Regions from separate parts of the Pseudoalteromonas sp. T1lg76 genome, predicted to be linked through region 1. Evidence: predicted binding sites of a transcription regulator. Region 1 holds the regulator's gene; each other region holds the start of a gene.
The links. Region 1 encodes LexA, which represses DNA repair genes until DNA is damaged. Its sites were predicted from a motif close to TACTGTATNNNNATACAGTA; they were not measured.
Positions count from the first base shown of each region.

Region 2: a site for LexA is predicted at 2,249-2,268, ahead of uvrD (DNA helicase II). Genes of this name have one in related genera too.
Region 3: a site for LexA is predicted at 4,858-4,877, ahead of ruvC (crossover junction endodeoxyribonuclease RuvC). Genes of this name have one in related genera too.
Region 4: a site for LexA is predicted at 6,817-6,836, ahead of C2M35_RS01220 (YebG family protein). Genes of this name have one in related genera too.

Region 1 is NZ_PQCE01000034.1:3,530-11,587, reverse strand. Features, by position in the region: gene C2M35_RS12490 (SURF1 family protein) at 1-276, opposite strand, end outside; gene C2M35_RS12485 (DUF2909 family protein) at 306-608, shown strand; gene C2M35_RS12480 (cytochrome c oxidase subunit 3) at 508-1,383, opposite strand; gene C2M35_RS12475 (cytochrome c oxidase assembly protein) at 1,402-1,944, opposite strand; gene ctaD (cytochrome c oxidase subunit I) at 1,945-3,519, opposite strand; gene coxB (cytochrome c oxidase subunit II) at 3,516-4,649, opposite strand; gene lexA (transcriptional repressor LexA) at 4,967-5,584, opposite strand; gene C2M35_RS12455 (STAS/SEC14 domain-containing protein) at 5,791-6,159, shown strand; gene C2M35_RS12450 (DUF924 family protein) at 6,156-6,686, opposite strand; gene C2M35_RS12440 (PaaI family thioesterase) at 6,916-7,446, shown strand; gene C2M35_RS12435 (Abi family protein) at 7,752-8,058, opposite strand, start outside.
Region 2 is NZ_PQCE01000043.1:2,378-10,435, forward strand. Features, by position in the region: gene C2M35_RS14515 (GNAT family N-acetyltransferase) at 1-75, opposite strand, end outside; gene uvrD (DNA helicase II) at 20-2,185, opposite strand; gene C2M35_RS14525 (GNAT family N-acetyltransferase) at 2,353-2,766, shown strand; gene C2M35_RS14530 (HAD-IA family hydrolase) at 2,774-3,466, opposite strand; gene xerC (tyrosine recombinase XerC) at 3,478-4,410, opposite strand; partial or broken gene C2M35_RS15840 (DUF484 family protein) at 4,429-5,019, opposite strand; gene dapF (diaminopimelate epimerase) at 5,016-5,846, opposite strand; gene lptM (LPS translocon maturation chaperone LptM) at 5,909-6,094, opposite strand; gene cyaY (iron donor protein CyaY) at 6,241-6,561, shown strand; gene C2M35_RS14555 (alpha/beta hydrolase) at 6,562-7,221, shown strand; gene C2M35_RS14560 (DUF2914 domain-containing protein) at 7,243-8,058, shown strand, end outside.
Region 3 is NZ_PQCE01000007.1:70,929-78,986, forward strand. Features, by position in the region: gene tolA (cell envelope integrity protein TolA) at 1-649, opposite strand, end outside; gene tolR (protein TolR) at 651-1,076, opposite strand; gene tolQ (protein TolQ) at 1,063-1,764, opposite strand; gene ruvB (Holliday junction branch migration DNA helicase RuvB) at 2,657-3,661, opposite strand; gene ruvA (Holliday junction branch migration protein RuvA) at 3,675-4,295, opposite strand; gene ruvC (crossover junction endodeoxyribonuclease RuvC) at 4,298-4,819, opposite strand; gene aspS (aspartate--tRNA ligase) at 4,949-6,736, opposite strand; gene C2M35_RS03030 (DUF72 domain-containing protein) at 6,930-7,787, shown strand; gene C2M35_RS03035 (DUF3334 family protein) at 7,805-8,058, opposite strand, start outside.
Region 4 is NZ_PQCE01000005.1:41,278-49,335, reverse strand. Features, by position in the region: gene C2M35_RS01250 (DNA-3-methyladenine glycosylase I) at 7-585, opposite strand; gene C2M35_RS01245 (insulinase family protein) at 614-3,307, opposite strand; gene sixA (phosphohistidine phosphatase SixA) at 3,473-3,940, shown strand; gene C2M35_RS01235 (stress response translation initiation inhibitor YciH) at 3,987-4,316, opposite strand; gene C2M35_RS01230 (GAF domain-containing protein) at 4,538-5,188, shown strand; gene C2M35_RS01225 (amino acid aminotransferase) at 5,235-6,428, shown strand; gene C2M35_RS01220 (YebG family protein) at 6,484-6,801, opposite strand; gene C2M35_RS01215 (ComEA family DNA-binding protein) at 7,015-7,332, shown strand; gene C2M35_RS01210 (DUF6170 family protein) at 7,355-7,657, opposite strand; gene dsbB (disulfide bond formation protein DsbB) at 7,654-8,058, opposite strand, start outside.

The sequences.
Region 1 (8,058 bases):
TCGGCCCTGATACACCTGATTGTCCAGCAGCCAGTATTCGCTCTGCAACTGAGCATCAAAGCGCACCTGCAAACCGGTGGCATCTTCGCTTTCGATATAGCGCAGCGCCTTGGTCAAAGGCATGACCCCCTGAGCCGACCAGGAATCCAGCAGCTGTTGTCTTTGCTGTTTTTGTTCTGCCCGTTCAAGTTGCCAAAAACCCAAGCGAGTACAAACAGTTACCGCGAGGATAACCAGCCCTATCCATAAAATTGCGCTAAGCTTAGCTGTAAACACTCAACCACCAACCTCGGAGTATCCGTATCTTGCTTATTAAAATTATAATTATTGCGCTCTTGCTGACCGTCATTTACACCCTTTTCCGCGCCTTACTGGCGATGATAAAAGCCGATAACAAGGTGCCTATGTCGCGCTATTTGGGCAAACGCGTTGCCCTGTGCATCTTGGTACTTATTATTATTTTGCTGGCGCAGCAGTTTGGTCTGCTGCGCTTTAATCAATCACCGATCACAACACATACACAAATACAAACAGGCACAGCCACACCACATCTACAAAGTGCCAGTACCAGGCCGCCGCTTGAAAGGCGAAATGCTTTTCGCTGCTAAAGTGGCCCTTTAACACCCGGATCCAGACCACAATAAGCATTATGGTGCCCAGGGTTACGTGCAGGCCGTGAAAGCCGGTAAGCAAGAAGAAGGTATTGCCGTAAATGCCGGAATCCAGCTTCAGTCCTAAATCCTGATAGGCATGCACATATTCATAGGCTTGCAGGCCCAAGAAACAGATACCAAGAACTATGGTCAACAGCAGGAACAAGGTCAGTGGCGTGCGCTTATCTTTTTCTATGGCGGTGTGAGCAAACTGCAAGGTTACCGACGACACCAAGAGGATAATAGTGTTGATAAGCGGCAGCCCCTGCCAGCCCATGGCCTGGGTGCTGGTGCCATCCGGAGTGCTTTCCAGCGGCCATGCAGATGTGAATTCCGGCCATAACACTTCGCCCGTCATCACATTATTGCCATCGCCACCGAGCCAGGGCACCGCCAGCATACGGGCGTAGAACAAGGCGCCGAAGAAGGCGGCAAAGAACATCACCTCGGAGAAAATAAACCAGCTCATGCCCTGTCTGAAGGAGCGATCCATCTGCATCGAGTAGAGACCGCCATGGGACTCGCTGATGACATTACGAAACCAGCCCACCAGCATGTACAGCAACACGGCAATACCGGCAAACAACAGGTAATGGCCATGGCTACTTTCCTGCTCCATTTGCATCACGGTTAGACCCGCACCGGCGGCGATAAAGAACAGCGCCACCGCGCCGACTATCGGCCAGGGACTTTGCGCCGGCACATAGTACTTTTGATACTCTTCACTCATATTCATGCCTCATTTGGGTTATCGCGCCGCCGCCACTAACGACTCGCTATGCTTGGCGCTGATATCAAAAAGCGTATATGACAGCGTTAGCTCCTCGTATTCGGGGGGCAACGCCGGATCGACATAAAATCTTAATTGATATTCTTGTTGTTCGTTGGCCTGCAAGGTTTGCTGGTCAAAGCAAAAGCACGCCAGTTTATGTAGGTATTTTGCCGCTAACCCAGGAGAGACAGACGGAATGGCTTGCATCACCCGGGCCTGATCGCTGGTATTGGCCGCCGCAAAGGTCACTAGGCTCATCTCGCCGGGCTTAACCACCACAGACTGCTGCTTAGCGCTGACCTTAAAGGGCGCACCGCTTTGGGCATGGGTGGTAAAGCTCACGGTAACCTCACGGCTGTTATCCACCCGCTCGCTTTGCTGCGCCTGCTCCATGGAGGGTTTGCCGTTAAGGCCGGTGACATCGCAGAACACGTCGTACAAGGGCACCAGCGCAAAGGCAAAGGCGAACATCGCCAGGGTGCCTAATAAGAGCTTTCTTAACAGCGGCATATGGTTCATTTATTTCACCTCGGGCGGCGTTTCAAAGGTGTGATACGGCGCCGGTGAAGCCACCTGCCACTCTAAGCCCTCGGCTCCGTCCCACACCTTGGCCGGGGCCTTTTCGCCAGCCTTGATGCATTTAAACACCACGGCCACAAACAGCAGTTGCGATAGACCAAAGGCAAAGCCGCCGATACTGATGATGGCGTTAAAGTCGGCAAACTGCAGCGCATAGTCGGGGATACGACGCGGCATGCCCGCCAAGCCAACAAAGTGCATGGGAAAGAAGAGCACGTTGACGCTTATCAGCGACATCCAGAAGTGCCACTTCGCCAGGGTGGTGTTGTACATATGCCCGGTCCATTTCGGCAGCCAGTAATAGGCCGCGGCCATAATGGAGAACACCGCCCCGGTAACCAGCACATAGTGGAAATGCGCCACCACGAAGTAGGTATCATGGTATTGGAAATCCACCGGTGTAATCGCCAGCATCAGGCCGGAGAAGCCACCCAGGGTAAAGAGCACGATAAAGGCGATGGCAAACATCATCGGCGCTTCAAAACTGATGGAGCCGCGCCACATGGTGGCCACCCAGTTGAACACCTTGACCCCGGTGGGCACGGATATCAGCATGGTGGAGTACATAAAGAAGAGCTCGCCGGCCAGCGGCATGCCGGTGGTAAACATATGGTGCGCCCAGACCACGAAGGACAACAAGGCAATGGACGCGGTGGCATACACCATGGAGGAGTAGCCAAAGAGTTTTTTACGCGAAAAGGTGGGCACTATGGTGGAGATAATACCAAACGCCGGCAAGATCATGATGTACACCTCGGGGTGACCGAAGAACCAGAAAATATGCTGGAACATCACGGGATCGCCACCACCGGCGGCATTAAAGAAGTCGGTGCCGAAGTATTTATCCGTCAGTACCATGGTCACCGCCCCGGCCAGAACCGGCATTACCGCAATCAGCAGGAAGGCGGTGATCAGCCAGGTCCATACGAACAGCGGCAGCTTCATCCACTTCATGCCCGGCGCTCTCAGGTTGACGATAGTCACTATGACGTTAATGGCACCCATAATGGAGCTGATACCCATAATATGGATGGCAAACACAAACAGCGCGGTATTGTCGTTGCTGTAGGTGGTCGACAGCGGCGCGTAGAAGGTCCAACCAAACGCCGGGCCGCCCCCATCCATAAACAGCGACATCAGCAAGATCGCAAAGGCGAAGGGCAGGATCCAGAAGCTCCAGTTGTTCATGCGCGGCAAGGCCATATCCGGCGCCCCGATCATCATGGGGATCATCCAGTTGGCCAGGCCGGTAAAGGCCGGCATCACCGCACCGAAGACCATGATCAAGCCATGCACCGTGGTCATCTGGTTAAAAAAGTGCGGGTCGACTAATTGTAATCCCGGCTGAAACAGCTCGGCGCGGATCACCATGGCCATGGCGCCGCCGGTTAAAAACATCAGCAGCGAAAACAGCAGGTATAGCGTGCCTATGTCTTTATGGTTAGTGGTAAAGAGCCAGCGTTTAATGCCAGTCGCAGGCCCGTGATGTTCGTGTGTTGCAGCTGCTGTACTCATTGTTCTTCCCCATCAATAAAGGCCTGGATCGCACTTGGTTGCACCGTATCGCCGGTGTCATTACCAAAGGCATTACGCTGGTAAGTAACAACGGACGCGAGCTCTTTAATAGTGAGCTGGCTAACAAACGCCTGCATGGCGGTGCCAGGTTTACCGTGTACCACGATATCGATGTGGTCTTTGATTTCGCCGGTCGCGATTGGGCTGCCCTTGATTGCCGGGAATACTCCGGGAACGCCGAGACCAGTCGGTTGGTGACAGGCTACGCAGCGGGTCATATAGATCTTCTCACCAGTGCTCATGAGCTCGTCATGAGACAAGGTTTGGTCGAGTAAGGCAGCATCGGCATCGGCCTGGTCTAACATCGCTTGTTTTTGCGCCGCCAGCCAGATATCAAACTCCTCAGGGGATTTCGCTTCAACCACCACGGGCATAAAGCCGTGGTCCTGACCACACAGCTCGGCACATTGACCGCGATAGATACCCTCTTCGTTAACCTTGGTCCAGGCCTCGTTGATAAAGCCTGGGTTGGCGTCTTTTTTCACCGCAAAGTCCGGCACCCACCAGGAGTGAATAACATCGTCCGAGGTCATCAGAAAACGCACTTTTTTACCGGTTGGGATCACCAGCGGCTTATCCACTTCCAGCAGGTAGTTTTCGCCTTTATTCTCGGCATTTTGAATTTGCTCCTGAGGGGTGGCCAGCAGCGAATAAAAGCCCAGATCATGGCCCATGTATTCGTAATGCCACTTCCACTGCGAGCCGGTCACCTTAATGGTGATGTCCGCCTTGCTGGTGTCTTCCATGGCGATCAAGGTCTTGGTCGCCGGCACCGCCATGCCGATAAGGATAAGAAAGGGAATAGCGGTCCAAAGAATTTCGACCTTAGTGCTTTCATGGAAGGTGGCGGCGGTAACGCCCTTGGATTTACGGTGCCTGAGCAAGGCCCAAAACATGACCGAGAATACGATCACCCCAATCACACAGCAGATGATAAATATCGTCATATGCAATTGGTAAACATTCTCGCTGATATCCGTCACCCCGGGGCGCAAGTTGTACTTGCTGTTGGCCAAGGCCAGATGGGGAGCAAACAAACACAGCAACATGAGGGAGCAAAGCTGCTTCATGTACCATCTCCTTAACTACGCGCAACGCAAAAAGGGAAGAGGCAATTACTGCTAGCCAATCTTCGTTATTATTATGCTTGGACTGGCCGATTCAATTTTCTGCAAACAAAGTGCGCAAAAAGCAACCAGCAAAGCCTGTAATATAACCAATTAGTCAAGAATTGAGCGAATAGCAAGAAATGAAGCGTTTTTGTTTTTCTTTTTTAAATAAATATTTGGGGGATATTCAAACTGTTAGCGCGTAAGGAAAGAAAGGAGAAAAGCGCCGTAAAACCCCCAATAAACGGCGTATCGGGGGCAAAAATACCGAATAAAACCTACATCCAGTCGGCGTTTCGAATTACACCAACGGCTAAGCCCTCAATATCAAAGGATTCATGTTCTAAATCGACTTCGATGGGAGCAAATTCTTCGTTTTCCGCATGCAGGAAAACCTTGCGGCCCGCCTTTTCCAGGCGCTTCACGGTTACGTCGTCACCCACTCGGGCTACCACCACCTGACCGTTTTCGGCCACTTGCGCACGGTGTACCGCCAGCAGATCGCCATCAAGAATACCGATATCCTTCATACTCATGCCGTTAACCCGTAGCAGATAATCCGCCGCCGGTTTAAACAACATGGGGTCGATTTGGCAATGGCTCTCGATATGCTCCTGCGCCAAAATGGGCTCACCGGCGGCAACCCGACCGATTAACGGCAGGCCTAATTGCTCCGGCTCTTCTTCCTCAACCAGCTGAATACCGCGGCTGGCACCGGGTTTCATTCTGATCACCCCTTTTTTGGCCAGCGCCTTCAGGTGCTCCTCAGCGGCATTGGCACTGCGAAAACCTAATGTTTGTGCAATTTCGGCGCGCGTCGGCGGCATGCCTGTGTCTTTAATAAAGACTTTGATCAGCTCTAAAATTTGCGATTGGCGATTAGTTAAAGGGCGCATACAACTGGTTTTCCATACAGTACATTTAACTGTGAGTATATACAGTTGTCAGAAAATCGCAAATATATTCAATGATTTTGCTGCTGCCACAGTCAGGAGTTATTTCTAAGCTGTATCAGCGACTGCGCAAATACTTGAAAAAGCGCCTACAGTTATAGGTAGCCGATTTCGCATCGAAGCATTTTAAATGAAAGAAGGAACCCAATATGCTCTGTATCAGCCTAGATAATGAACATGATATTGGCGTATTTACCCCCCATGGCGAGTTGTCTGCCGCCGACTTTATAGCCGCCGTACGTATTATAGATCCCTATATAGAGCGTCATGGTGGACTCAAGGGGCTGATGATAGCCACCCGTCACTTTCCCGGCTGGGATTCGTTTGCGGCCTTGTCGGCGCACCTGCGCTTTGCCCGCGACCACCATAAGAGAATCAGCAGGATAGCCGTAGTTACCGACTCTCCCCTGGCCATGCTCGGCGAGCATTTAACGGCGCATTTTATCAGTGCCGAAATCAGAGCCTTTCAATATGACCAGATGGAGCAAGCACGTAACTGGGTGAGTGAGGCCGATTAAAAACTGCTGTTGGGCGTTTCTAAAAATGCTGTTTCCTCTGGTGTCGACCGACGCCCGAGTATAGCGTTGCGATGCGGGTAGCGACCAAAGCGGTCGATAATCGCCTTATGGGCCAGCTCATAGGAATAACTCTCCAAAGGCCGAAACAGGTGCTCGGCAAGCATATGAATGACGGCACTTTCGCTGTGCATATAAGGCATGTATAAAAAGCCACGCTCCTGCTCATTGAGCAGCAGGTCGTAGCCCTTTTCTAACGCATGCTGAGCCAGGCATAAGGCCTGAGCATCCTGGGCAAAGGCACTGGCGGTATCGCGATAGATATTACGGGAGAATTGATCGAGCACGATAATTTCACTCAGGGCACCGTGGGCACTGCTACGCCAATGATAGAGCTCTCCCCGACTGGCGGCGCGGTGAGTCTTGGCAAACAGCTCGGTAACCCTAGCATCGAAGGTCGCACTCTTTTTAAACCAGTCCTCGCTGTTGCACTGGTTAAACCAAAAATCATACACGGATTGAAAGTCCATAGACCCTCCTTCAACATTTACACCCAGGTCGTTACTGACAGTCTAGTCAAATCCGGCCCTCAGGTGATAGCAAGGCCGCCGAAGATATCGCCGCCCTGTTCCTCTTTTTGCGCTCGCTAACCGTCGTAAAAGGCTTGCAGAAGCCCAGGCGAGTGCAGCACTATGTGGAACACAGTGCCAATGAGTGCAAATAACCCCCTTTAACCATGCCGCCGTATAAGGAATCTGTATGAGTATTCAGAATCATGAAAACGATCTACCGGTCACAGAGCAGCCAGACTCGAGTGTAAGCGAAAACACCCCAAGTATTTGGGCCCAGGAAATCGATTTTGATCTTTGTCGGGAACTCGACCTCGGCGTTGGCGCCAAGGGCACGCTTATGACCAAACTCGGCATTGAAATCAGCGAAATCGGCCCGGATTACCTGGTGGCCACCATGCCAATCGACAACGAGCTCTACAACCCCATCGGCATAGTCCACGGCGGCGCCTACGTGGTACTGGCCGAAACCGTCGCCAGCTACGCCGCCAACTTCGCCGTCGACATCAATAAATATTACTGCGTCGGCCAGGAGATCAACGCCAACCACCTCAAAGCCTCACGCACCGGCACGCTCAAAGCCGTAACCAAACCCGTGCACCTGGGCGGCCGCTCATCGGTGTGGGAGATTAAGATCTACAACAGCGCTGGCGATTTGTGTTGTATTTCAAGGATGACCGCGGCGGTGGTTGAGAAAAGGAGTAAAAGCGCAGGGCTTTAATGGGGGATTGTTCTAGCGAGTTTGGTGTTCGCTCTTTAGAACGATTTGCAATTTGAGATCTTGTCGGGTCGCCGACTACGACTTAGAGGAAATGCTTGTCCATTTCCTCTAAGAACTCCTAGGACACCCCAACATTTGCTTGATGCTTCCGCATACTGTGGCGGCCAACGCACACAGCGAAACTCGACATCGTGTCTCGATTCGCTTAACTCGGCGTCCTGCCTCGTTGTGCTACCCGCCCCACCATGCTCAGCGCAAATGTAAGGGGGCTCAGCATGGCGGTGAGATTTGCGTAAATTATTTAACTATTGCCACATTGGCAGTTGTTGCCAATGTTCTGGAAAACCCATAGGGGCTGTGTCAATATCATGATTATCTATCAACGCTTTTAACCTGCTCTTCCAACTATGTTCAGGGCTAATTTTATCCAACAAAAAGGCTAGCATTACCAGTGTGTTGTATAACTCGCGGGGACTATGAGCGTTGAGGCTCTGTATTAGGTAATCAGGGCCATTATGTGGCAATTTCATGCGAAAGGTGAAATCTCGGTTCCATAGCCGAGCATGATGGGCACAGATATTTCTCGCAGTGGTTAGATGGTGAAGGAACGAA
Region 2 (8,058 bases), on a different contig from region 1:
GGTGAGTAAGCTAGTTACTTCAGAGTGCTTGCAAGCGAGCATAGGCGGTGACCAACCATTTACTGCCGACGTCATCAAAGTTTACCTGCACCCGTGACTGGGCCCCGGCACCTTCATAATTCAATACTGTACCCTCACCAAACTTGGCATGGAGTACGCGTTGGCCTAGATTAAAGCCGCTATCGGCAAATGCCGCTTGTGTCAGCGACGGGCTAAAACGGCCCGACTGTTGCGGCGCGGTGACCTTGGTTCTAACGCGAATTTCTTCGATGCAGTCATCGGGCAGTTCACGTAAAAAACGCGACGGGCTGTGATATTTTTCCTGGCCATAGAGGCGACGGGCTTCCGCATGAGTGATGTAGAGCTTATCCATGGCGCGGGTCATGCCTACATAGCAAAGGCGACGCTCTTCCTCTAAGCGACCGCTTTCCTCCTGGCTTTGTTGCGATGGGAACATACCCTCTTCAACGCCAGCCATAAACACAAGTGGAAACTCCAGGCCTTTTGCTGAGTGCAATGTCATCATCTGCACCGCATCTTCATGCTCTTCGGCCTGACCCTCTCCTGATTCTAATGAAGTGTAGGCCAGGAAGCCTTGCAGTGGCGATGAAAACTCTTCGTCTACCGGTAATTCGTATTGTTCGCAGGCGTTGATTAATTCTTCCAAGTTTTCTACGCGGGCGCGGCCTTTTTCACCTTTTTCTGCCTGATACATGGCCATAAGGCCGGTATTTTCAATTGCATATTTGGCTTGCTCCGCCAAGGTGAGATCGCCGATACGGGCTTCGATACCATCGACCAGCTCTAAGAAGCGGGTTACCGCGGTGGCGGCACGGCCAGACAAATGTTGTTGTTCAATGATGGCCTTGGCGGCATACCAAAGCGGCAGTGATTCGGCGCGGGCGCAGTCACGAATATGGCTGAGGGTTTTGTCGCCTATGCCGCGCGTCGGTGTATTGATCACGCGCTCAAAGGCGGCGTCGTCCTGGCGATTACTGACCAGACGCAAATAACACAGGGCGTCTTTGATTTCCTGGCGTTCGAAGAAGCGCATACCGCCATAAATACGGTACTTCATACCTTCTTGTAGCAGGGCTTCTTCCAACACCCGCGATTGCGCGTTGTTACGATATAAGATGGCGCTGTCGCTGAGGGCATTACCGGCTTGCAGCCAGGTTTTTATTTTGCCAACGATAAAACGGGCTTCATCAAGCTCATTAAAGGCGGCATAGATGGAAATAGGCTCACCCTGGTTACCATCGGTCCACAGGCTCTTACCCATGCGCTCTGAGTTGTTCTCAATCAGCGTATTGGCCGCTTTTAGAATGGTCGCAGTGGAGCGGTAGTTTTGTTCCAGGCGAATAGTTTCGGCGTCAAAGTCATCTAAAAAGCGTTGGATGTTTTCGATACGGGCACCACGCCAACCATAAATACTCTGGTCATCGTCGCCAACTATCATCATGGAATTCGTATCACCGGCGATCAGTGCCAGCCAGCGGTATTGTATGGTATTGGTATCCTGGAACTCGTCCACCAGAATATGGGCAAAGCGCTGCTGGTAGTGACGCAATAGCGTGGGTTGTTGCTGCAGAACCTCATAGCAGCGCAGCAGGATCTCGGCAAAGTCGACTAATCCGGCGCGGTCACAGGCCTCTTGATAGGCGCTGTAGACTCGCTGTAAAAGTTGTTCATTGACGTCATAGGCTTGGATGTCACCCGGGCGCAGGCCTTCATCTTTTTTGGCGCTGATATACCAGGCGATATGCTTTGCCGGCCATTTCTTTTCATCGATATTCATGGCCTTAAGCAAACGGCGTATCATGCGCTGCTGGTCATCGCTGTCGAGAATTTGGAAAGACTCAGGCAATTTGGCTTCGCGGTGGTGAGCACGCAAAATACGATGGGCTAATCCGTGGAAGGTGCCAATCCACATGCCACCGGCGGAACCTTGGATGGTTTGTTCGACCCGGGCGCGCATTTCTTTTGCCGCCTTGTTGGTAAAGGTCACCGCAAAAACGCTATAGGGTGAGGCGTTTTCTACCTGCATTAACCAGGCGATACGATGGACCAACACCCGGGTCTTACCTGAGCCTGCACCGGCGAGAACCAGCATATTTTGCAAGGGTGCTGCTACCGCCTCTCGTTGTTTATCGTTCAAGCCATCAAGTAATTCAGATACATCCATCGCCACATCCACCTATTGTTAGTTTGGCAAGTATAACAAGAGTTCTGCTTTGGCTAAATAGAATACTGTTTTTATAAACAGTTATGCGCCCAGCAAGCAATTTACCGCTAACTGCTTGTACTCATATTAGTTAACATAGGCGCCATGGGTACTTTGGAAGTTAGATAATGAGACAGTACGAAATTGTCAGTGACACGAGTGAGCAGCTAAGTGATTGGCTTAAAGATCAGGTGGTTGCATTTAACAAGTCACATTGGCCCGTACAAAGGCAAAATCTCGGTTTTAGAGTCAATAATGAGCAGGGTGAAGTGGTTGCGGGAATTGCGGGTCGGTGCTTCGGCAACTGGCTACTTATCGATTGGCTATGGGTCAACCCCGAGGAAAGAGGGCAAGGCTATGCCAACGAACTGCTTTATAAACTTGAACGGGCAGCCAAGGACTTGGGGGCGACAAAAGCTGTGCTCGATACTTTGGAGTTCCAAGCTCCCGACTTTTATCGCCGCCATGGCTATAAGGAGGTCTTCGCCTTGACCGATTATCCCCTGGATGGGCGCCGTAGCTATATGGTAAAAGCACTTTAAGTTGTATTTAACCTAACTGTGTCAATGCCATGATGTCGTCAATTTCACAGCAAGGCAGGCCTTTGTAGGCATATTGAATGCCTTGATTATTGAGCCAAATGCTGCGACATCCGGCATTGTTCGCACCTTGCACATCCGTGTCCAGGCTATCACCGATATGAATGATTTCATGGTTGGCAACGCCAAGACGCTCTGCGGCATGATCGAACAAGTCCCGATGAGGCTTGGACTTGCCATCGGGTCCGGCCATCAGAACCAACTCGAACTGATCCTTGAGGTTGAATTTGGACACATCGACATTGCCGTTGGTAATGGCGATCAGCCGATATTTACGTTTAAGCGACTCCAGCAGGGCTAATATCTCATCGCTGACGGTGATCTTGCTGCGTGCTTCGGCAAAAATCTGATAGGCATTGTCAGCGTGGTATTGTTCTACCCCGATCTTATTCATGGCGTAAGTGAGCGCTCGCTTACGAATTTGCGTAACATCATGAGCCAGAGCCGGATCACGGGCAATTACGGTGCGACGGCAGGTAAGCCAAAAATCATCGCCTTGCTCCAGCCACCCCGGTAGGGTAAGCAAATAATCCTGCTGTGCCTGCAACGCCGCCTTGATGATAGGGTGGTTGTCATACAGGGTGTCGTCCAAGTCAAAACTTAGGACCTTGGCGGGCATTATGGCTCGATTAAATCGCATCATGGTATAGGGCTTTACTTCTGTTTTTTAGCTCTGGGGTGGGTATTATCATATACCTTGGCTAGGTGTTGAAAGTCTAAATGGGTATAAACCTGGGTGGCCGATAAACTGCTGTGGCCCAGTAATTCCTGCACCGCGCGCAGATCGCCGCTCGATTGCAAGACATGAGAGGCAAAGGAGTGGCGCAGTTTATGGGGATGAACCTGGGCACTCAGGCCTTGTTTGACGCCCCATTCACGCATGCGCTCGCGTACATGACGCACTGAAATACGGGTTTTCCGTTTTGATAAAAACAGTGCATCGACATCGGCGCCGATAAAGGCACCGCGCACTTTAAGCCAGGCGTTAACTGCGGCAATGGCCTTTGAGCCCACCGGTACCAGTCGTTCTTTATTCCCCTTACCCAGGACGCGGATTTCACCGCTGCGCAAATCGATATCCTTGCAGTTGGTGTTGACCAGTTCGCTGATCCGCAGTCCACATGAGTACATCAGCTCCATCATCGCCTTATCGCGGATGGCGAGTGGATCATCATCGTCGATCTCAAGGAGTTGATGCATCTGCTCAATATCCAGATTACGGGGCAGCGGCTTATCAAACTTGGGGCCCTTTACAAACTGGGCCGGATTATCCAGATGCGGATTATAGGTGCGTAAAAAGCGAAAAAAGGCACGCAGGCAACTGAGTTTGAGGTTAACGGTGCGGGCACCCAAGCCCTTGGCGCGCAACGACATGGCATAACGGCGGATATCGTCGCCGTTAATGGCCAACCAGCCATCCCGGTCATCATAAAAATAGCGGGCTACCTCGAGGAGTTGCCGCTGATATTGCTCCAGGGTGTGGTTGGAGTATTGTTTTTCATAGCGCAGGTAATTGTGGTAGTCGCTCACGGGTGAGCGCCAGGCATCTGTCATCACGGCAAAGGTGAGCGCCTGCGACTCGCTCATGATAGGGCGGTTAAGGCGCTCTTGCAGGGCTTTAACAAACTCGAAGATAAACAAACTGTCCTGAGCTGGCTCAAAGTGCAGTTCGTCTTCGCTGGCAAAGGCCAAAATTGCCAGAGGCGTTTGCAGCTCGCCAATAAGATAGAGGGCGGAACTTTTGCTTTGGCCGGCAAAGATCAGCGCCTGCTCCTGCTCCGATAAACGGCCAAGGTAGTGATTGTTAGTTTGCAGGCGTTTATCCAGCAAGGGCTGCAAGTCTTCGGTGAACTTAATCAGCTTACACTCACTGATGTGTAATTGTTCGCAGATCAGGGCTTCCAGCCCAGTAGCCAGTTCGACAAACTCGGCATCCAGCATCAGCTGACGATGGCAGGCGCTAAACACCTGAAAGACCTTTTCATTTTGTTTGGCCTGAGCCACCAATTGCTGTAACTGCTGTTGCAAAGCCTGGTTTTGTTCGCGCAGCACTTGCTGTTGGCGCAATTGCAAAGAGGCAACACTTTCGTGGGGAGCACCAAAGTTCATCAGTGCAAACACCTCGGGATGCTGTAAAAAGAAGTCCGGATTGAGTTTGAGATACGCGGCGATCTGCTCTTTGCTTAGTTCACTCATAGGGCTATTTGTCCATCAAATACATGCTCGGCGGGGCCCGTCATTTTGACCGCGTGGCCTTCGCCTTGCCAACGGATCTGCAAGCTACCGCCGGGCAGATCAACTTTGACATTATTGCCTAGCTTATTCTGCAGCTGTCCAACTACAGCGGCGGCACAGGCGCCACTGCCACAGGCCAGAGTTTCACCGGCACCGCGCTCCCACACTCGCAGCTTAATATGGTTTTCATCTATCACTTGCATAAAGCCAACATTGACCTTCTTCGGGAAGCGCTCATGCTCTTCTACTAAAGGTCCCAAGGTTTGCACCTCGGCGGTGTCGATATCATCAACCTCGATCACGCAATGGGGGTTGCCCATGGATGCGGCACCGACAAACAGGGTTTGTTCTTGCTGGCGCAGGATATAGGTGAGTTCGCGTTTACTGGCTTTAAGCGGGATTTCTTTGGGCTCGAGCATGGGCTGTCCCATGTTCACCGTGACCTGACCGTCTTTTTCTATATACAAGATCATGTTGCCACCCTTGGTGGATACGGCAATCTTATGCTTGTTGGTGAGGCCCTTCATACGTACAAAGCGGGCAAAGCAGCGAGCGCCGTTACCGCATTGCTCCACTTCGCTGCCATCGGCATTAAAGATACGGTAATGGAAGTCTAAATCCGGCGAATAGGGCGCCTCGACCATTAACAATTGGTCGAAGCCAACGCCAAAGTTACGGTCGGCCAGTCGCTTGATTTGGTCGCGGGAAAGAAAAATGTTCTGGGTCACGTTATCGACGACCATAAAATCATTTCCCAGCCCGTGCATCTTGGAGAAGTTAACTAACATAACGCTCTTACATCATCCCTCTATGCCATCACTATGCCTGCAAAACGCAGCCAACTCTAGGTTTATTGCTGCTGTTGCGGGTCGTTGGTCTGCACTTGCGCCTCGCCCTCTTGCGCTTGCACAGAGGCGGGCTGCTGAATTTCTGGTTGCTCTTGTGGCAGGTATAAGGGTCCACTTTGACCACAGGCGCTTAGTAGCGTTAAGCTGACGGCTACAACAAGGTGAGGCAATCGGTGACTGTTATACATAGTGATTCGATAGATAATTAATATGACTCGTTTTATAATCGCAGAGTAACAGAAAATACCGAAAATGTAGTCGTTGCTGTTGAATTATTTCCCCTTCACAACGTCACCGCCAGGACAGGAGCGCAAGCCAAATGAGTGAAACCACCATGACCGACACCCAGTATCATCAGCTGGCCGATGCATTGATGTTGACCATAGAAGATCAGATCGACGATTTAGATGCGGATTTAGACTATGAGTCGGCGGCGGGGATATTGGAAATCATCTTCCCGGACCGCAGCAAGATAGTGATTAACAAGCAGGCGCCGCTGCATCAGGTATGGGTTGCCACTAAATTTAACGGCCACCACTTTGAATTGCACGGCGAGCAATGGATAGATAATCGTTCCGGCGCCGAGTTTTGGCAGTTTATGTGTGATGCGGCCACCAAGCAGGCGGGTGTTGAAATTCGCTGGGAGCATGATTAAGTGAGTCAATTCGACGGTGCCAGCTATTTTAATAGCCCAACTCATAAAGCGACCGTGATCTGGTTGCACGGTTTAGGAGATTCAGGTGATGGTTTCGCCCCCGTGGCACCTCATTTGGCCCTGCCCGAAGAGCTTGGGGTGAAATTCTTATTTCCTCACGCGCCGGTTCAAGCCGTGACCATTAACGGCGGCATGGAAATGCGTGCCTGGTACGACATTAAATCCCTTGATCTGGATAAACGTGCCGATGCTCAGGGTGTGCAACAATCAGCGCAGCGCATTAGCGACTTAATTGATGAGCAAATCGCCGCCGGGATACCGGCAGACAAGATTATTCTTGCCGGCTTTTCGCAAGGTGGCGTGATTGCCTTGCATTTGGCGCCGCGCTATCAGCATAAGCTGGCCGGAGTCATGGCGCTATCGACCTATATGTCGCAGCCGGAGTTACTGGCCGAGCAGGCGATACATAAAGACCTTAGTATTTTTATGGCCCATGGCGAGTTTGACAACGTGGTGCCATTAGCGGCTGGCAAACAGGCCTTTGATTGTTTGCAGGAGCAAGGGATGGCGGTGTCCTGGCAAACTTATGCCATGGCGCACCAGGTCTGTGAACAAGAGCTTGAGGCCATTCGACAATGGCTGATAGAGCGACTAAGTTAAAAGAGATCTAGGAACCAGCGCATGGGACAAAAAATCGTGATAACGGCGAACATGAATAATAATACACCGCGCATTGCCCGCAAGGATGTGGTCTATCAGTGGCATTGGCATCGCATCGGCACAGTCGCTGGAGTCGGCGCCTTTGCTATAGGCGCACTTTGGTATGCTGCTTTTACCCCGGCCAATGCCGAACAAAGCAGGGTCTCTGAGGTCGAATCAGCTACAAGCCAATTAGTCGCTGAGCCAGTCGTTAGCAGCGAGAGTTCGGCTTATAAACAGCCTCTGGTTGCAGAGTCAGAGTCTGAGTCGTTAGTTGAAGCCCAGGCGCAAAATGATGCCGAGCCGATTGAGCAGGTGGCCGCCGAGGTCAACCAGGTTCAAGAAGTGAATGCTGAGCCAGTCGAGCCTGTTATAGCCGAACCCGCACCAGCCGAGCCTATTCAGGTCGAGCCTATTCAGTCCGAGTCCATTCGTACCGAAACAGCCGAGGTTGAACCCAGTGTAGTTGCAGCCGATTTTAATGATGAAGCCAAGGTTGCCAACCTGGCCCAGGGCAGCAAAATTGATACCGACAAAGTGAGCCGAGCTGTATTAACCACACAAGTGCAAGATCGTGAGCCGGTCAGTGCGCTGGGTCGTGAGATTAATATGGGTGACTTTGATACCAGCCTGGTATTTTTCACTGAACTGCACGGCCTGCAAGGGCAAAAAGTCAGCCATATTTGGTATTTTGAAGAGCAACAGATGGCGCGGGTTGAACTCGGCGTACACACGGCTCGTTATCGCACCTTTTCATCTAAACATATTATGCCCAGCCAAGTTGGTTTGTGGCGTGTA
Region 3 (8,058 bases), on a different contig from region 1:
GACGGCGGGCTTTAGCACGCACCGCTTGCTCGGCGGCCATCTGCTCTTGCAACATTTGCTCTTGCAGTGCCTTCTGCCTTGCTTCTTCAGCCTTACGCTTGGCTTCCGCCTCTTTACGTTTGCGCTCTTCTTCGGCTTTGCGTGCCGCTTCTTCTTCCTTGCGACGTTTCTCCGCTGCGGCCTTGGCAGCCTTCTCTGCCTTTTCCTTTTCTAACTGAGCTTTCTTCGCTTTATCGCGTTCTTTACGCTCAATTTCTCTGGCTTTTTTCGCTTCGGCTTCGGCTTTTTTACGCTCTTCTTCCTTGGCTTTGCGTTCCTGCTCTAGCTTTTTAATGCGATTAGCTTCTTCCTGACGCTGACGCTTGGCCAGCTCAGCGCGTTTTTCCAGTTCGCGAATGCGTTTTTGCTCAGCCCGTTTCTTATCTTCTTCCTGCTTACGCAGCTCGTCGATACGCTTTTCCACCTGCTTTTGATCCACGGCCACCGCATCCACGGCTTTTTGCGGCGTGTCTTCATTGCTCGGCGCATTCAAGGTCACAGTGATCACCTCGGGCGTTGACGGGCGCAAGTAATTGACGCCAACGAGTATGGCAATCATCAGCACATGCAAACCGGCAGAGATCAGAAGAGGTATTTTAAACTGCTGCATATTAATCCTCGAACGACTCCGTCATCAGACCCACCTCGTTCACTCCACTTTGTCTTAGTATGTCCATAAGACGGAGTACCTCTTGATAACTGACCTGGCCGGAACCCTTGATCATCACAGGTGTTTTCGGGCTTTTTTCCAGTTGCATTTGAATTATCGCTACAACTTGAGCCGCTTCTAAAGCCTCTTCCGGGTCAGGGTTAGCACTGACATAGTATTTACCGTCGGCATCGATAGAGGCAATGATAGGCGGTTCACCCTTGGTATCCACCAATTCCGACTGCTCCATTTTCGGCAGTTCAACCTTGACGCCATGGGTGATCAGGGGCGCGGTGGCCATAAAGATAATTAACAGCACCAACATCACGTCGATGTAAGGAACGACGTTGATCTCCGAGACCGGACGACGCTTCTTACGCTGATACATGGCTTTTCACCTCATGAGTCAGAGTCTGGCGATGTAGGATATTGGCAAACTCTTCCATAAAGTTACCGTAATAAGATTCGATTTTTTCCATCTTGGTAGCAAAACGGTTGTAGGCGATAACCGCAGGAATAGCCGCGAATAGACCCATGGCCGTTGCAATCAGAGCCTCGGCAATACCCGGGGCAACCATTTGCAAGGTCGCTTGTTTTACTTCACCCAAGGCGATAAAGGCGTTCATGATGCCCCATACGGTACCGAATAGACCGATATAAGGACTGATAGAACCGATAGTGGCTAAGAAAGACAGGCTGTTTTCTAGCTTTTCAATCTCACGAGAAAGGGCAACACGCATGGCACGATGTGGACCATCAATTCCCATCGCAGCGGCAGAGAGATTGTTTTTCTTGGCGCGGGCAAATTCTTTAAAACCCGACGTGAAAATGGCTTCGATACCTTCACTTTGGGTACCGCGAGCAGAGATTTCGTTATACAGCTTAGAAAGGTCAACGCCAGACCAAAAACGGGATTCAAACTTTTTCGCATTCGTTAAGGCGTTGCTAAGTATTTTGCGACGCTGAATGATAATGGCCCAAGAAAGCACCGACAGGGCAACCAGGGTAAGCATCACCAGCTGCACTAAAAAGCTGGCTTTTAAAATAAGATCAATAAAGTTTAATCCTGAATCCACGTATTTTCTCCTAAGGCGCGTATATTGCAATTAACTGTATCCGCGCTCAATACAGCGTACGACACACAATGAACCCTAGTGTACCCAGTCATAATTGCGCTGACAATGACCTTGCCATGAATTGCCGCCTAGCGCCGATAAATCGCCGCAGGCTGTGGTTAACAGGCAGATACACAGATATCTTATTGGGCTCTTTTACATGCGAAAAAGTTCCAAAAAAACAGATTTTATGCGAATTATTCGCATAAGCTGTCATTTTGCCGATGTACCACAAGTTAAAAAATAGTAATTCTAATAGAACAAAAAAAGCACAAAAATAATAATAGCCTTATATTTCAACATACAAAGCTAATAGCCTTACGCTTATTGCGCAAAATATCATCATGAAGATTTTATTCGGTATTAGTTTTTTTTATCCGAAAAAATAATTTTTCTAGTTTGAAGAAAATCTGCTACCGCTTTATTATTCTCCCTGTACTGAGCTAGCGCAACCAACTATGGCTCTATTGCACAGTTCATGAGGTGGTTTCTGATTCCCCACCTCACACCATCGGCTGTTTCATCCTACTATTGAGCAGCTGGTGTGTTCCTCGGATTTACTTCCTTCAACTTGTTGTTTTGCCCGCTTTATTAGCGGGCTTTTTTTTTGCCTGAATCAAGCTCAGTCACAGACCCTAATCGGTGCAGCCTTAATCCGCTGTGAATCGGCTGTCGTATGACAAGCAATTGGCTGTCTGTTGTCGGCCGGTGCTTAGCGTCGACAAGGTGCCAATAGTGCACTTTTGTCGGGATGAATCCCGACCTACAGAGGTATTCCGGGCATAAAAAAGCCGAGCTTATGGCTCGGCTAATTAGTGCTCGGCTAATAAAATGCGATTTTACACACCCTGAGTTAGGTCGCCTTATGCAGACCAAAGTGAGCATAGGCATGATCAGAGACAATACGCCCTCTTGGCGTACGTTGAATAAAGCCTTGTTGGATCAGATAAGGCTCAATCACATCTTCAATGGTTTCTTTTTCTTCGCCTATGGCGGCGGCGAGGTTGTCCAAACCAACCGGCCCACCCATAAACTTCTCGATGATCGCCAGTAAATACTTACGATCCATGTAATCAAAACCGCTTTTATCAACATCCACCATATCCAGAGCCTGGGCGGCAATATCGACACATACGCTGCCATCGCCTTTCACCTCGGCAAAGTCACGAACGCGGCGCAACAAGCGATTGGCAATACGCGGCGTGCCCCGCGAACGTTTAGCAACCTCGTATGCACCCTGCTCGTCTATGCTCAAACCAAGATGAGTTGCAGAGCGCTTAACTATGGATGCCAGATCATCGACATTATAAAACTCCAGGCGCTGGACAATACCGAAACGGTCGCGCAGCGGTGAGGTTAAAGAGCCAGCCCGAGTCGTTGCACCGATAAGGGTAAAGGGCGGTAAATCTAACTTGATTGAGCGCGCTGCCGGCCCCTCGCCTATCATGATATCGAGTTGATAGTCTTCCATGGCCGGGTAGAGAATTTCTTCCACATGCGGGCTCATGCGATGGATTTCATCGATAAAGAGCACATCATGGGCTTCTAAATTTGTTAGCAAGGCCGCCAAATCGCCGGCCTTTTCTAATACCGGGCCTGAAGTGGTTTTAATACTCACCTCCAGCTCGTTGGCGACTATGTTCGCCAAAGTGGTTTTACCCAAGCCCGGCGGACCGAAGATAAGCAGGTGATCCAAGGCCTCACTGCGAGAGCGTGCCGCCTCGATAAAGATATCCATTTGCTGTTTTACATGAGGCTGACCATGATAGTCCGCCAGCAGCTTAGGTCGTATGGCTCTATCGACCACGTCTTCATTGCCCTGCTGCTGGGGCTCAATTAGTCTATCCGCTTCTATCATTCACTTATCTCTGTTACAGCATCGCCCTAAGCGCTTGCTTGATCATTTGCTCCGAGGTCATGGCCTCCTGGGCAACGGCTTTCACCGCTTTTGTTGCCTGGCTATTCTTATAACCCAAGGCTTCCAGGGCAGCAATAGCATCGTCTGTGGCATTGGCGGCTACTAAGGTATCACCACCTGCACCGCTAAGGGGCGCCGCATCCGTATATGGCGTGAATAAATCCGGCCCCCAGTCTTTGAGTCTGTCTTTCATTTCCAGCACCAGACGCTCGGCGGTTTTCTTGCCCACCCCAGGCAATTTCACTAAGGTGCTGGCATCGCCATGATGGACACAGCGGATAAACTGCTCCGCCGACATGCCAGAGAGAATGCCAAGGCCAAGTTTAGGACCCACACCATTGGCTTTTAGCAGCTCTCGAAACAGAGCGCGCTCGCTTTTGGTGTTAAAACCGAATAGAAGCTGGGCATCTTCACGCACCACAAAATGAGTAAACAGGGTGACGTCTTCGCCGCACTCAGGCAAGGCGTAAAAACAGCTCATGGGCAAGCTGATTTCATAGCCGACACCGGCCACATCCACCAGCACTTCTGGAGGCTGTTTTTCGACTAATTGTCCGCGAATTCTTCCTATCATATTCACCTCAAACGACCACGCACGGTTTTGCGCGCTTGGCCGGCTAATTTAATCAGGTTTTGTTGTGAGTGACCATGACACATGGCAATGGCCAAGGCATCGGCGGCATCCGCCTGGGGCGTCGCCGGCAGCTTTAAAATATGCTTAACCATATGTTGAACTTGTGCTTTTTCTGCCGAGCCCTTACCCACCACGGCTTGTTTTACCTGGCGCGCGGAATACTCATGTACGCCCAGCTCTGCCATGGTGGCGGCAACGATAGCGGCACCGCGAGCCTGACCAAGCTTGAGTGCCGAGTCCGGGTTATGGGCCATAAAGACCTGCTCAATGGCAAAGGCGTCGGGGTTAAACTGTTCGATCAACTGGGTGACACCTTGGTAGATCATTTTTAAGCGCGTTGGAAACGCGTTCTCCCCAAGCTTAATACAGCCGCTGCCCAGATAGACAAAGCGCTGTCCTTGCTGGCGCACCACGCCGTAACCGGTGAATCGCGAGCCAGGGTCAATCCCCAAAATAATACTCACCCAGAAACCTTATTCTTGTTATTGCACCAAACAATGGTAACTGTATGGATGACCAGTGTAAAGGCGAGGCACAAGAAAAAAGCGGCCTAAGCCGCTTTTAAGATTGAACTCTGTGTCTGAGCGAGCGGATTACTCACCCTGCTCCGCTGTCGCACTTGCTTTAGGTGCAATGGCGATACCCAGCTCTTTAAGCGCATCCGGGTTGGCACCGCTTGGCGCATCCGTCATCAAGCATGAAGCCTGAGTAGTTTTCGGGAAGGCGATTACGTCACGAATGTTGTCCGTGCCACATAGCAGCATTACCAGACGGTCAAGACCAAAGGCCAGACCCGCATGTGGAGGCGTACCGTACTTCAAGGCATCCAGTAAGAAGCCGAACTTCTCTTGTTGCTCCTGCTCTTCAATACCCAAGATGCGGAAAGCTGTTTCTTGCATGGCGCTGTTGTGAATACGTACCGAGCCACCACCGACTTCGTAGCCGTTTAAGACCATGTCATAGGCATCGGATAAGGTGCCTGCCGGGTTGGCTTCCAGCTCTTCTGGGCTTACGCCTTTTGGTGCCGTGAACGGGTGGTGTACCGCGTGCAGGTTACCTTCGTCGTCTTCTTCAAACATTGGGAAGTCAACAACCCAAAGCGGTGCCCACTTGCTTAAATCTGTTAGCTCAAGGTCTAAACCGATTTTCAAGCGTAGTGCACCCATGGCTTCGTTAACCACGTTGCGGCTGTCGGCACCAAATAGAATGATGTCGCCAGATTGCGCATTGGTGCGCTCTAGCAAGGCAGTGATCACTTCTTCACTTAGGAATTTAGCGATCGGTGATTGCACGCCTTCAACACCGGCGTCGCGGTCGTTAACCTTCATCCAGGCCAGACCTTTTGCACCATAGATGCCGATAAACTTAGTGTAATCATCGATTTGTTTGCGTGATAACTCAGCACCGCCTGGTACGGTAAGTACAGCTACACGGCCTTTTTCATCGTTGGCCGGGCCTGAGAATACTTTAAACTCAACGTCTTTCACTAAGTCGGCAACGTCGATAAGTTCCATCGGGTTACGTAAGTCCGGCTTATCCGAACCGAAGCGACGCATGGCTTCTTCGTGACCCATCACAGGGAATTCGCCAAGATCAACGTTCAGTAGCTCTTGCCACATATCACGAATTAGTTTTTCGGTGATAGCACGAACCTGATCTGACGTCATAAACGAGGTTTCGATATCGATCTGGGTGAATTCAGGCTGACGGTCGGCACGTAAGTCTTCATCACGGAAACATTTCACGATTTGATAATAACGGTCGAAACCAGACATCATCAGCAACTGTTTAAATAACTGCGGCGACTGTGGCAAGGCGTAGAAGCTGCCGTGGTGTACGCGGCTAGGTACCAAGTAGTCACGAGCACCCTCTGGTGTCGCCTTGGTCAATACCGGAGTTTCGATATCAAGGAAGTCGTTGCTGTCTAAGAAACGACGTACAAAGCTTGAAGCCTTGGCGCGCAGTTTAATGCGATCGCTCATCTCAAGACGACGCAGGTCAAGATAACGGTATTTAAGACGACGCTCTTCCGAGTTTTGCTGGTTAAAGTCCAGCGGTAAGGCTTCGGCACGGTTGATGATTTCAAGCGCGGTGCCAAGAATTTCAACTTCACCTGTGGCCATATCTTTATTTACTTGGCTTTCGGGGCGAGCACGCACCACACCTTTGATCTGGACACAGAATTCTTGACGAATTTTGTTGGCAATATCCATTAACCCTTCTACTTCAGGGTCAAACACCACCTGCACCAGGCCTTCGCGGTCACGCACATCGACAAAGATCAAACCGCCTAGATCACGGCGTTTGTTGATCCAACCACAAAGAGTAACCTCTTGGTCGACATGGCTTTTATTCAAGTGTCCGCAATATATAGAGCGCATAATATTCCTGTTTTAATTGTAAGCGCGTGAGCTAAATGCACGCAGTGGCCAAATAAATTGCGTCAATTATATAAAAACGGCGGTCAATGTCACGAAGCAAACTACGGCTTGGCTATTTATTCACCACCTTGAAGACCCAAGCTATGGTAGCATTTGCGTATCAGAGCAAATAAAGACAAGAGCAAAAGCACAGATGTTGTATTTGGGTTGCCCACAATGGGCCAATAACGCCTGGAAAGGCAGTCTTTTTACGTCCGACTGTCAAAACGCCCAGATGCTGGCACAATATGCCCAGGTGTTTAACTCGGTGGAAGGGAACACCACCTTTTATGCCGATCCCAAGACTGAGACAGTACAGCGCTGGCATGAGGCCACCGGCGATGACTTTCGCTTTACCTTTAAGTTTCCCAAGCGTTTTAGCCACGACCTGGCGCTGCAATGTGATAAACAGGCGGTACATACCTGGTTGAAGTTAATGTCACCCTTGCTGGAAAAAACCGGATCCCTGATGTTGCAACTGCCCGCCAGTTTTGCCCCCATGCACCAGAGTCGCTTACAACACTTTATGGCACAGATACCCGCCGATATTGGCCGCAGCATAGAAGTCAGGCATCCTGAATTTTTCACCAAAGGGGATGGCGAGAAACAGCTTAATCGCTACTGTTTCGAGCAGGGCATAGATCGTGTGTGCATGGATACCCGGACGCTGTTTGCCGCCAAGCCTTATAACGACGCCATTATTGATGCTCAGCAAAAGAAGCCCCACCTCCCCGTGCATGCTATTGCTTTGGGCCAGCGTCCTATCGTGCGTTTTGTTATCGCCGCCATGGGGGATGAATATCAAAGCTACTATCAACCTTGGCTCAAAAAGATTAAGCAATGGCTGGATGAAGGCCGTGAGCCCTATGTGTTTTTGCACACCGCGGACAATCATGGCGCACCCTTATTAGCACGACAGTTTGCTCAAGATTTAAAAGCCCACTGCGGTTATCATCATAGAGCTGTCGACCCCTTTGCCGGCGAATACAACCAGCAAAGCAGTTTCTTTTAGTCTCTCGAGGCTCACCGCTATAAACCGAGGTTTTCCATAAAGTCATCATCGATATCCTGCTCTACGTCTTGCGCTTGCTTGGCCTTGGCGCGGGTATTAGTTGCGCTCTTATCCAAGTCGGCTGCTTCACGTGTATCCAAGTCTTCATTGATATCAAAATCACGCAGCTTAAAAAACTCGGTTTTTTCCATCGCCATTTCAAGATAGAAGATATGCTGACTTTGGGTGGTAAAGGTGACCCGTCGCGCCTGCGGTCTGTCTGAGGTAGTAT
Region 4 (8,058 bases), on a different contig from region 1:
AGCTACTTACTTATACATAGCCAAAACCTGCGCCTTTCTATAACAGTCATCATGATGGTCGTTGACCATGCCGCAGGCTTGCATATGGGCGTACACGGTCGTTGACCCTAAGAACTTAAAGCCGCGTTTTTTTAGATCCTTGGCAAAGGCATCGGATTGTTCGCTGGTGGCGACATAATCCTCACGCGACCGAATCGAGTTCACCCTGGGCTTGTTATCGACAAACTGCCATTGATAGGCGCTAAAGCTGCCAAATTCCTTTTGCACTTCGATAAAACGCTGGGCGTTATTAATGGTGGCGTTGATCTTGAGTTTATTGCGGACGATCCCTGCATCGTCGAGCAGGCGGGCGACGTCCTGGTCGTTAAAGGCGGCCACCTTGTGTACATCAAAGTTGGCGAAGGCGCGGCGGTAGTTGTCGCGCTTTTTTAAAATGGTGTACCAGCTCAGTCCGGCCTGGGCCGACTCCAGAGTTAAAAACTCAAACAATTGTTGGTCGTCATAAATGGGCACGCCCCATTCATTATCATGGTAGGCCACATAATCTTCTTTGCTGAGATCCACCCAGCTACATCTGGTACACATAACTTGTTCCTTGGGTTGGGGGGCAGGTTTACGCCTGCGTTGAGCCTTGGGGATCACTCAACCATTCCATCCGTGCTCGTTGTGGCGCAAATAGCGCGTTAAGATACTGCAGTACCTGCTCAAACTCTATATTTTCTAAAGTGTTCAACAGGTTGGCCTGCAAAGTAAAATCAACCCCCGGGTTACTGATCGCCAGCCAAAAGCGCTGTGAGCGCAGGCGCAGGTTTTTATCTTTCTCGGCAATTTGGCGATACAGACTTTGTTTACTGTGCTCCCAGGTTTGCTCATCCATTTGCGCCACCTGCTGGCAGTACTGGCTAATAAACTGATTATGGTGCGCCAAGAGCTCCTTTCCCGAGACATTGGGCGACTGCACATAAAATGCCAGGCCTGCGCGGGAATTAAAAGGTGCATAACCGGCGCCAACCAAATAGCCAAGCTGCTGCTCGGTGCGCAGGGCATTAAAGTAAGGCTGATTAAGGAGGTGATTGACCACCATCATCAGCACCTTCTCTTCAATATCGTGCGTGGCGGCCTGATAATAGATCACCATGGCATGGTCGTTACTGGGCAAACTAAGCTGTTGCTGGATTACAGAGGTGATCTCCGCAAGGGGGCGGTTAATGGCCTCGATATTGGCTCTTTGTTCCAGATGTGTCTGGATCAAGCGTAAAAAGTCGTAAGCATCGGCGGGTCGCCAATTGCCATGTAAAAAGGCTTCAATATGCACGGCGGCAAAAAACTCCTGACGGAATTGCTTAAACTGCAAATAACTGGTGCTTTTCAGTGCCTGTGCTAAGGCCTCCGGGGTTGGATTCCAAGGCATGATCTCGGCGCCGATGCGGCTGAAAATCTCGCTCACAGGTTTGTTTTGATTACTCGATTGCCAGTGGCGTACCAATTGCTTCTTGTATTCGGCATAGCGCTTGGCACAAATATCTGCATTAAAGAGGGCATCCAAGAGCCCCTGCGCCAACTCAAGCTGGCTCGAAGACAGGCCCGCAGTATGCAATGTTAAACCGCCCTGGTGCGACGATAAATGGTAGTTCAGGCCCGCCAGTTCGGCGGGGTAAAACTGCTCGGCCACGCAGTCGATAAAGAGATCCGCAAATAAGCGGGTCAGGGCCATATGTTGTACATCTTTGACCGCCAAATGGGAATCTATGGCGAGGTAAAAATGACCCTTGGCAACGCGATAGGTGGCGTCTTGTTTAAACCAGAAATTAAAGCCCGGATGTGAGGCCAGTTTTTCCGGGGTGGCACCGGGGGATTCCAGCTCATGAAGCACGCAAGGGCGCTGCAAATAAGGATTTACCTCGGGCAGCGACATGGTGCCCAGCGGCGTATCTATGGCGGCCAGGGCATCGAGCCACTGAGGCTCCAACGCCTTGGTGTAATAAGGGGTGTTGTACCATTGTGTGGTTTTACTGCTGCTTACGCCCGGGTGGATCAACACCAAGCGCATATTCTTCGGGCTCAACCAGTCGAGCACCTTAGCAAACTGCTGGGGCTCATAACCGGCCATCAAATAGTCGCCGTTAAGATAATGCTCGCTGGGGTAATGGTGCATATTCACGCTCAAGCCACTGACCCAATCCAGTAAACGAGCCTTTTCCTGATTATCGAAGGCGATTTGCAACAGTGTTTGCTTATCCCGATACAGGGCATGTAATTGTTCGGCGTTTTGGCGGATAAGGGCGATATAGGCAAACACCATCTCGACTATATCCTGATAATACTCGATGCCGTCATCGGTCAGCGCCAAGCTGATATTAAAGTCTTTAAAGTTGCTGCCGTTAATGCCACCACCGGCAGACAGGGCATTGATCCAGCCCTGATTTTTTAGCAGAGAATGCAAGGAGCCTTCGCCTTCATAGCCGAGTAAATGGGCAAGAAAGCTGACCGTTTTGTGCTTATAAAACTTATCTATGCTTGGCATAGCGAAGCTGATGATCAGCTTTTGCAAATGCTTATGGGGCTCAATATGCAGCTCCAGCCCCAGATCTTGCGGGCGATACAGAGGCTCTGCAATATCCGGCTTAGCGGTTGCATTGCTGTTGATATCCGCGAAAAGGTGCTCGGCCCAGGCCTTTAATTGCGCCAGAGTGTAAGGACCACACAGCACCAAGGTCATCCACTGGGCCTGGTAGTGCTCGGCAAAGAAGGTTTCCAGCTCTTGCTTTATCGGGCCGTGAGCATCGCTCAGGGTATCGAGACTGCCCACCGAAAACTTGGCAAAGGGATGCTTTGGATTCACCGTTTCCTTGTGCGCCTGATAGATACGACGGCCATCGTCCTTAATCTTGAGTTTAAATTCGGCATCGATGGCGTTGCGCTCTTTGTCTATTTCCCCGTCATTGAACAGCGGCGCGATAAACAGCTGGCTAAAACGCTCCAGTGCCGGTTGAAAAAATTGCTTGGTGATGTCGAAGTAATAGCAGCTGTGCTCGGTGCCGGTCCAGGCATTGATGCTGCCTCCATGGCGGCTGATAAAGTCATGAAATTCACCGGCTTCGGGGTATTTTTCGGTGCCGAGAAAAAGCAGGTGCTCAACAAAATGGGCGAGGCCCTGACGGTGCCAGGGGTCATCAAAATGCCCGGCGTTAACGGTAAGCGCGGCGGCCGCTTTTTGACTATCACTGTCGGCGACTAACAAAACCCTAAGACCATTGGGCAGTGTTAGCGCTTGGTAGAGTCTGTTATCATTGCGGCTGATATTCAATTATTGCTCCTGAAACTAGAAAAGTTACAAGATGTTCAGGGCCAGCGGTTACGGCGAAGTGCCTACCTGAATATCGGGTGGTAAAGCTAAACTATAGCGAATATCGCGCCTTAATGGCTAGCTTTTGCGGCAAAACTTTTTCTCTAATTAGTTGATTTAACAGAAATGAAAACAGTTTTAATCATGCGTCATGGGGATGCGCAGGCAGTGCAGGGACAAGATAATTTGCGTGAGTTAACCGATAAGGGGTTGGCGCAGGCGGATCATGTTGGTCAGTGGCTGGCGCAACGCTTTAATCCACAAGGGTTAATTGTCAGTCCCTATGTACGGGCGCAGCAAACCGCGATGCAGGTGAAGGGGCATTGTCGTAACTTTATTTACAGTGAAGACAGCGAAGAGGTGACTCCTAGTGCCGATGCCAAACGCGCCATTGATTACCTCAGCGCCCTGATAGCTGTGCATGATGAAATTGATTGCTGGCTGGTGGTCGCCCATATGCCCATAGTCAGCTATATGGTGGCGGAGTTGTGTCCGGATAAGATGCCTATCTTCCCAACCTGTGGTGTAGCTCAGATAGATTATGACCCACAGACGCTACGTGGCCATTGGCGGGCCTTGTATAGCCCGCAATAGCATAGCCCGCAATAGCATAGCCCGCAATAACTGCTGCTCTCCGGCTTTAGCCGCCAGCAATTTTTACCTTAAAGCCCTGTGCCTCAAGCAAGCCCTTGAGCTTGTCGCGGTCATCTCCCTGGATTTCGATAACGCCATCTTTAACGGCGCCGCCTTGGCCCATTTTTGACTTTAACAGCTTGGCCAGCTTCTTCAGATCATGCTCCTGCGGATCAATTCCCACAACCAGCATCACCCCTTTGCCTTTACGACCTTTGGTTTGTCGCTCTATGCGCAGCGCCCCGTCTTTAAACAACTTAACGTCGGCTTGCTCTTTCTCAACGGGTGCCTTAATACGGCCCGTTTCAGTTGAATACACTAGGTTATTGTCGCTCATCAGTACCTCCGACCTAAACAAGCTGTTAGCTTATCATAACTGGGCTCTGCGTCTTGCCAAAATAGTGCTGATAACTGCACTTCAAGCGGGTAGATAATCATAGGCTTATGAGCTCTAGGTAAGCAGTTGCTCCGGCCCCGATCCCATTTCATTTTGCTATTGCCTGTGCTTTTGCCTCTGTGCTAGCATCCTTTCAAATTTTTGGATGTTTGGATGGCTAAATGATTTTATATAACGAGTGGGCACAAATTGAGGCGGATGAGTCGCAGACCCTGCATTATCAAGCTTTATTACAAGAGTATTTGGCGAATACAAGTGCCCAGGTGCAATGGCAATACCTTATTCCAGAGCTGGGTGAGGGCGGCGCATGCAGCTTGTTTGGTCATTTACAGGAAGAGCCCTTTAGCCTGCGGGAACATCTTGATATTGATGCCGAGGCACAGCTTGCCAAGTTGCAGGGGATAGTCGATTTTGTCGTACAACAAAGCGGCGTCGATTGGTTCGGTATTTATCAGTCTCGTGATATCCATGGTCAGTCGCAGTTGCTAAAGCTGGCGTATCATGGCGCCCCCAGTCGTCCCTTGTTTCCCATTACCCCTGAATTTGCCGCCACCAGTAATAATGTGCAGGTTGTAAGCTCTGGAAAGGCCAGAATTATCAACAATGTGGAAGACTATGTTGCCAGCGGTGGCGAATACTATACATGTGATCCTAAAGTGAAGGCGGAAAGCTGCTTGCCGCTTTATTCGCAGAAGGGTAAAGTAGTGGGCATCATAGATGCAGAAGCATTCAGCACAGATTTTTTTACCCCCGAACGCATAGCCTTGTTGGTCGCCGCAAGCAAAGAAATTGTCGCGCATCTGCCAGCCTAATGTGGCCGGGTACTGCTAACCCTGAGATAAATAAAAAGAGAGTCCCATGTTCTCACAATTAAAACCATTACCGACGGATCCCATTCTTGGGTTGATGGCTGCGTTTAAGGCTGACACCAATGCCAATAAAATCGACTTAGGTGTCGGTGTTTATAAAGACGAGCAGGGTAATACCCCTGTGCTAAAAGCGGTAAAAAAAGCGGAAGAGTTTCGCTTAGCCAATGAGACCAGCAAGTCTTATATCGGATTGGCCGGTAACCTGGATTATTGTCAGAAAATGGAAGAATTGTTGCTAGGCGATGCACACCCTGCTTTGCTGGCAAACCGTGTACGCACGGCACAAACTCCAGGCGGTACAGGTTCACTTCGCGTAGCCGCTGAGTTTATTAAGCGTTGTAATGAAGATGCCACTGTTTGGGTGACAACTCCGACCTGGGCTAACCATATCAGCCTGTTTGAAGCTGCCGGTCTGACGGTAAAAGAATACCCTTACTACGACTATGAAAATAAGGGTTTATTGTTCGACGAAATGGTTAACGCCTTAAGTCAGATCCCAGCAGGTGATGTGGTATTGCTACACGCTTGTTGTCATAACCCAAGCGGTATGGATTTGAACGCCGAGCAATGGCAAACCGTAACCGACATCGCTAAAGCACAAGGCTTTACCGTGCTTATCGATATCGCTTATCAGGGTTTTGGTACTAGCCTGGACGAAGATGCTGCTGGCCTACGCCTGCTTGCTTCACAGGTTGAAGAGCTGATCATCTGTTCTTCATGTTCGAAGAACTTTGGTCTTTACCGTGACCGTATCGGCGCCTGTTCTATCATCTCTAAAGATGCCAGCGCTGCCGATGTATCTAACTCGGTACTATTGAGTGTAGTGCGCAGCATTTACTCTATGCCACCGGCGCACGGTGCGGACATTGTTAGCACTATTCTATCTAGTTCTGAGCTTACTACTATGTGGCACGATGAACTGGATGAAATGCGTTCACGCATCAATGAATTCCGTTCATTGCTAAAAGAGAAGCTAAACGCCAAATGCCACGGCATGGACTTCTCATTTATTGAGCGCCAGCACGGTATGTTCTCTTTCTTAGGTATTAATAAAGAGCAGATCGAGCGTCTACAAAAAGAGTATTCGATTTACATCGTTGGTTCGAGCCGCGTTAACGTAGCCGGTATCAGCCACGCCAATATCGATTACTTCGCCGACGCCGTAGCCGAAGTAACGAAATAACTTTCGCTTAGAGCGAAGCAAAAAAGCCAGCATTTGCTGGCTTTTCTTTTTTTACTTAGGCTTCTTTGGCTTTCAGTTCGGTGACATTTTCCTGGCTGTCTTTATCTTGCGCTTTTGGCTTTTTTTCTGTTTTATTTTCGCTTGGTTTCGCGCCTTTTAACACCTGCATAAATTCATCTTTTTGTTTAGCGATTTGCAGTGCTAGGCCTTCTACCTGTTGTTCACTTAAGGGCACATCGGCATTTGCCAACAGACCTTCAAGGCTTTCGGCAATATCGAGCATTTTGTCATAAGCATCGGCTTCTTTCTTACTGGTAAAGGTCATGCGCTCGACTCCACTTCTTTCAACTACGTACTTAACGACAACAGCCATGGGATCTCCTAACTATACTGTTTTTTTATACAGTTAGATTAGGGTGGCAAGCAGCTAAGGTCAAGGTGTTTTTACGCTTTTTACTTAACTTGTGAGCGAGTGAGAGGCTTAGTGTCCGCGTTCATAAGCCTTTAGGTTGACAAGCCCTGTCTCGTCTTCTTTATTTAATAACGGTAGTACCAATGGAAGATTCATCACTTTAAGGAGAGAAGTATGAAACTACTTAACACCTCTGCAAGCGCCATTATCGGCGTTCTTGCCACCACACTCTTACTTGCCACCACAGCCCCGGTTATTGCAGCGCCAGCCGAGCCCAATAAAAGCGAAGCCTCAAGCCATGCTAAGGTCAGCTTAAACCAGGCCACGGCCGAGCAATTGCAGACCTTGCCCGGTATTGGTCCGGCGAAAGCCAAGGCAATTATCGATTATCGCGATAAAAACGGTGGTTTTAAGAGTATTGAGCAATTGGATGATGTGCCAGGGATAGGCGAGCGGCTAATGGCTGAGCTCAAGGAAAAGGTGTCGTTGTAATTGGCATAATATAAAGGCAGCGTTAGCTGCCTTTATTATGTTCTGCAATCGCTTGCTCCAGGTGACGGCAGGCAAAGTAGTGGCGCACCGGCAGCACCAAAATGGGGTAGGCAAGACCGGCGATCAATAACCAGGGCAGCATGCTCCACCCCTCAAAGCGCACCAACAATAAAAACAGCGGCGTGATCAGCAGCAGTTTAATAATATTGAGCAGGATACGTTCCTGGGCACTTAACATTTCCAACGCCTCAGCCACCAGTTGCAAACGCTGGCGGTGGCTAAAGGATTGCAGGCTGGGGATCTGGCTGGCTAAAAAATAAATCATGGCTTGTTTGGCTTAAAGAACAAGCTCGCAGAGGTCACGATAACCGCTGCCGCAGCAAGGGCTGCAAAAATAACCTGCATCCAACCCGGCATAGACAGACCTAAAAACTGCCAGTCTATGTTGCCACAGTCACCGGTTGCAGCGAAAAATCCAGGGATCCACTCATGCAAGGGCACCGGGAAATTAGGCTCAAATTCACAAACGAAGGCAAAAGGGTCTGTGGTGGTTTGCATCATAATGTGCTCGCGGGCCAAAAGCAGACCCCAAATGCTGGCAACCAGCCAGGTGGCCAATCCGCTCAGGCGCAGCCACAGATTAGCAGGGTTGATGGCGCCAATAAGGCCAGCCAATAACACGCCTAACACGGCGGTACGTTGGTAGATACACATGATGCATGGAGC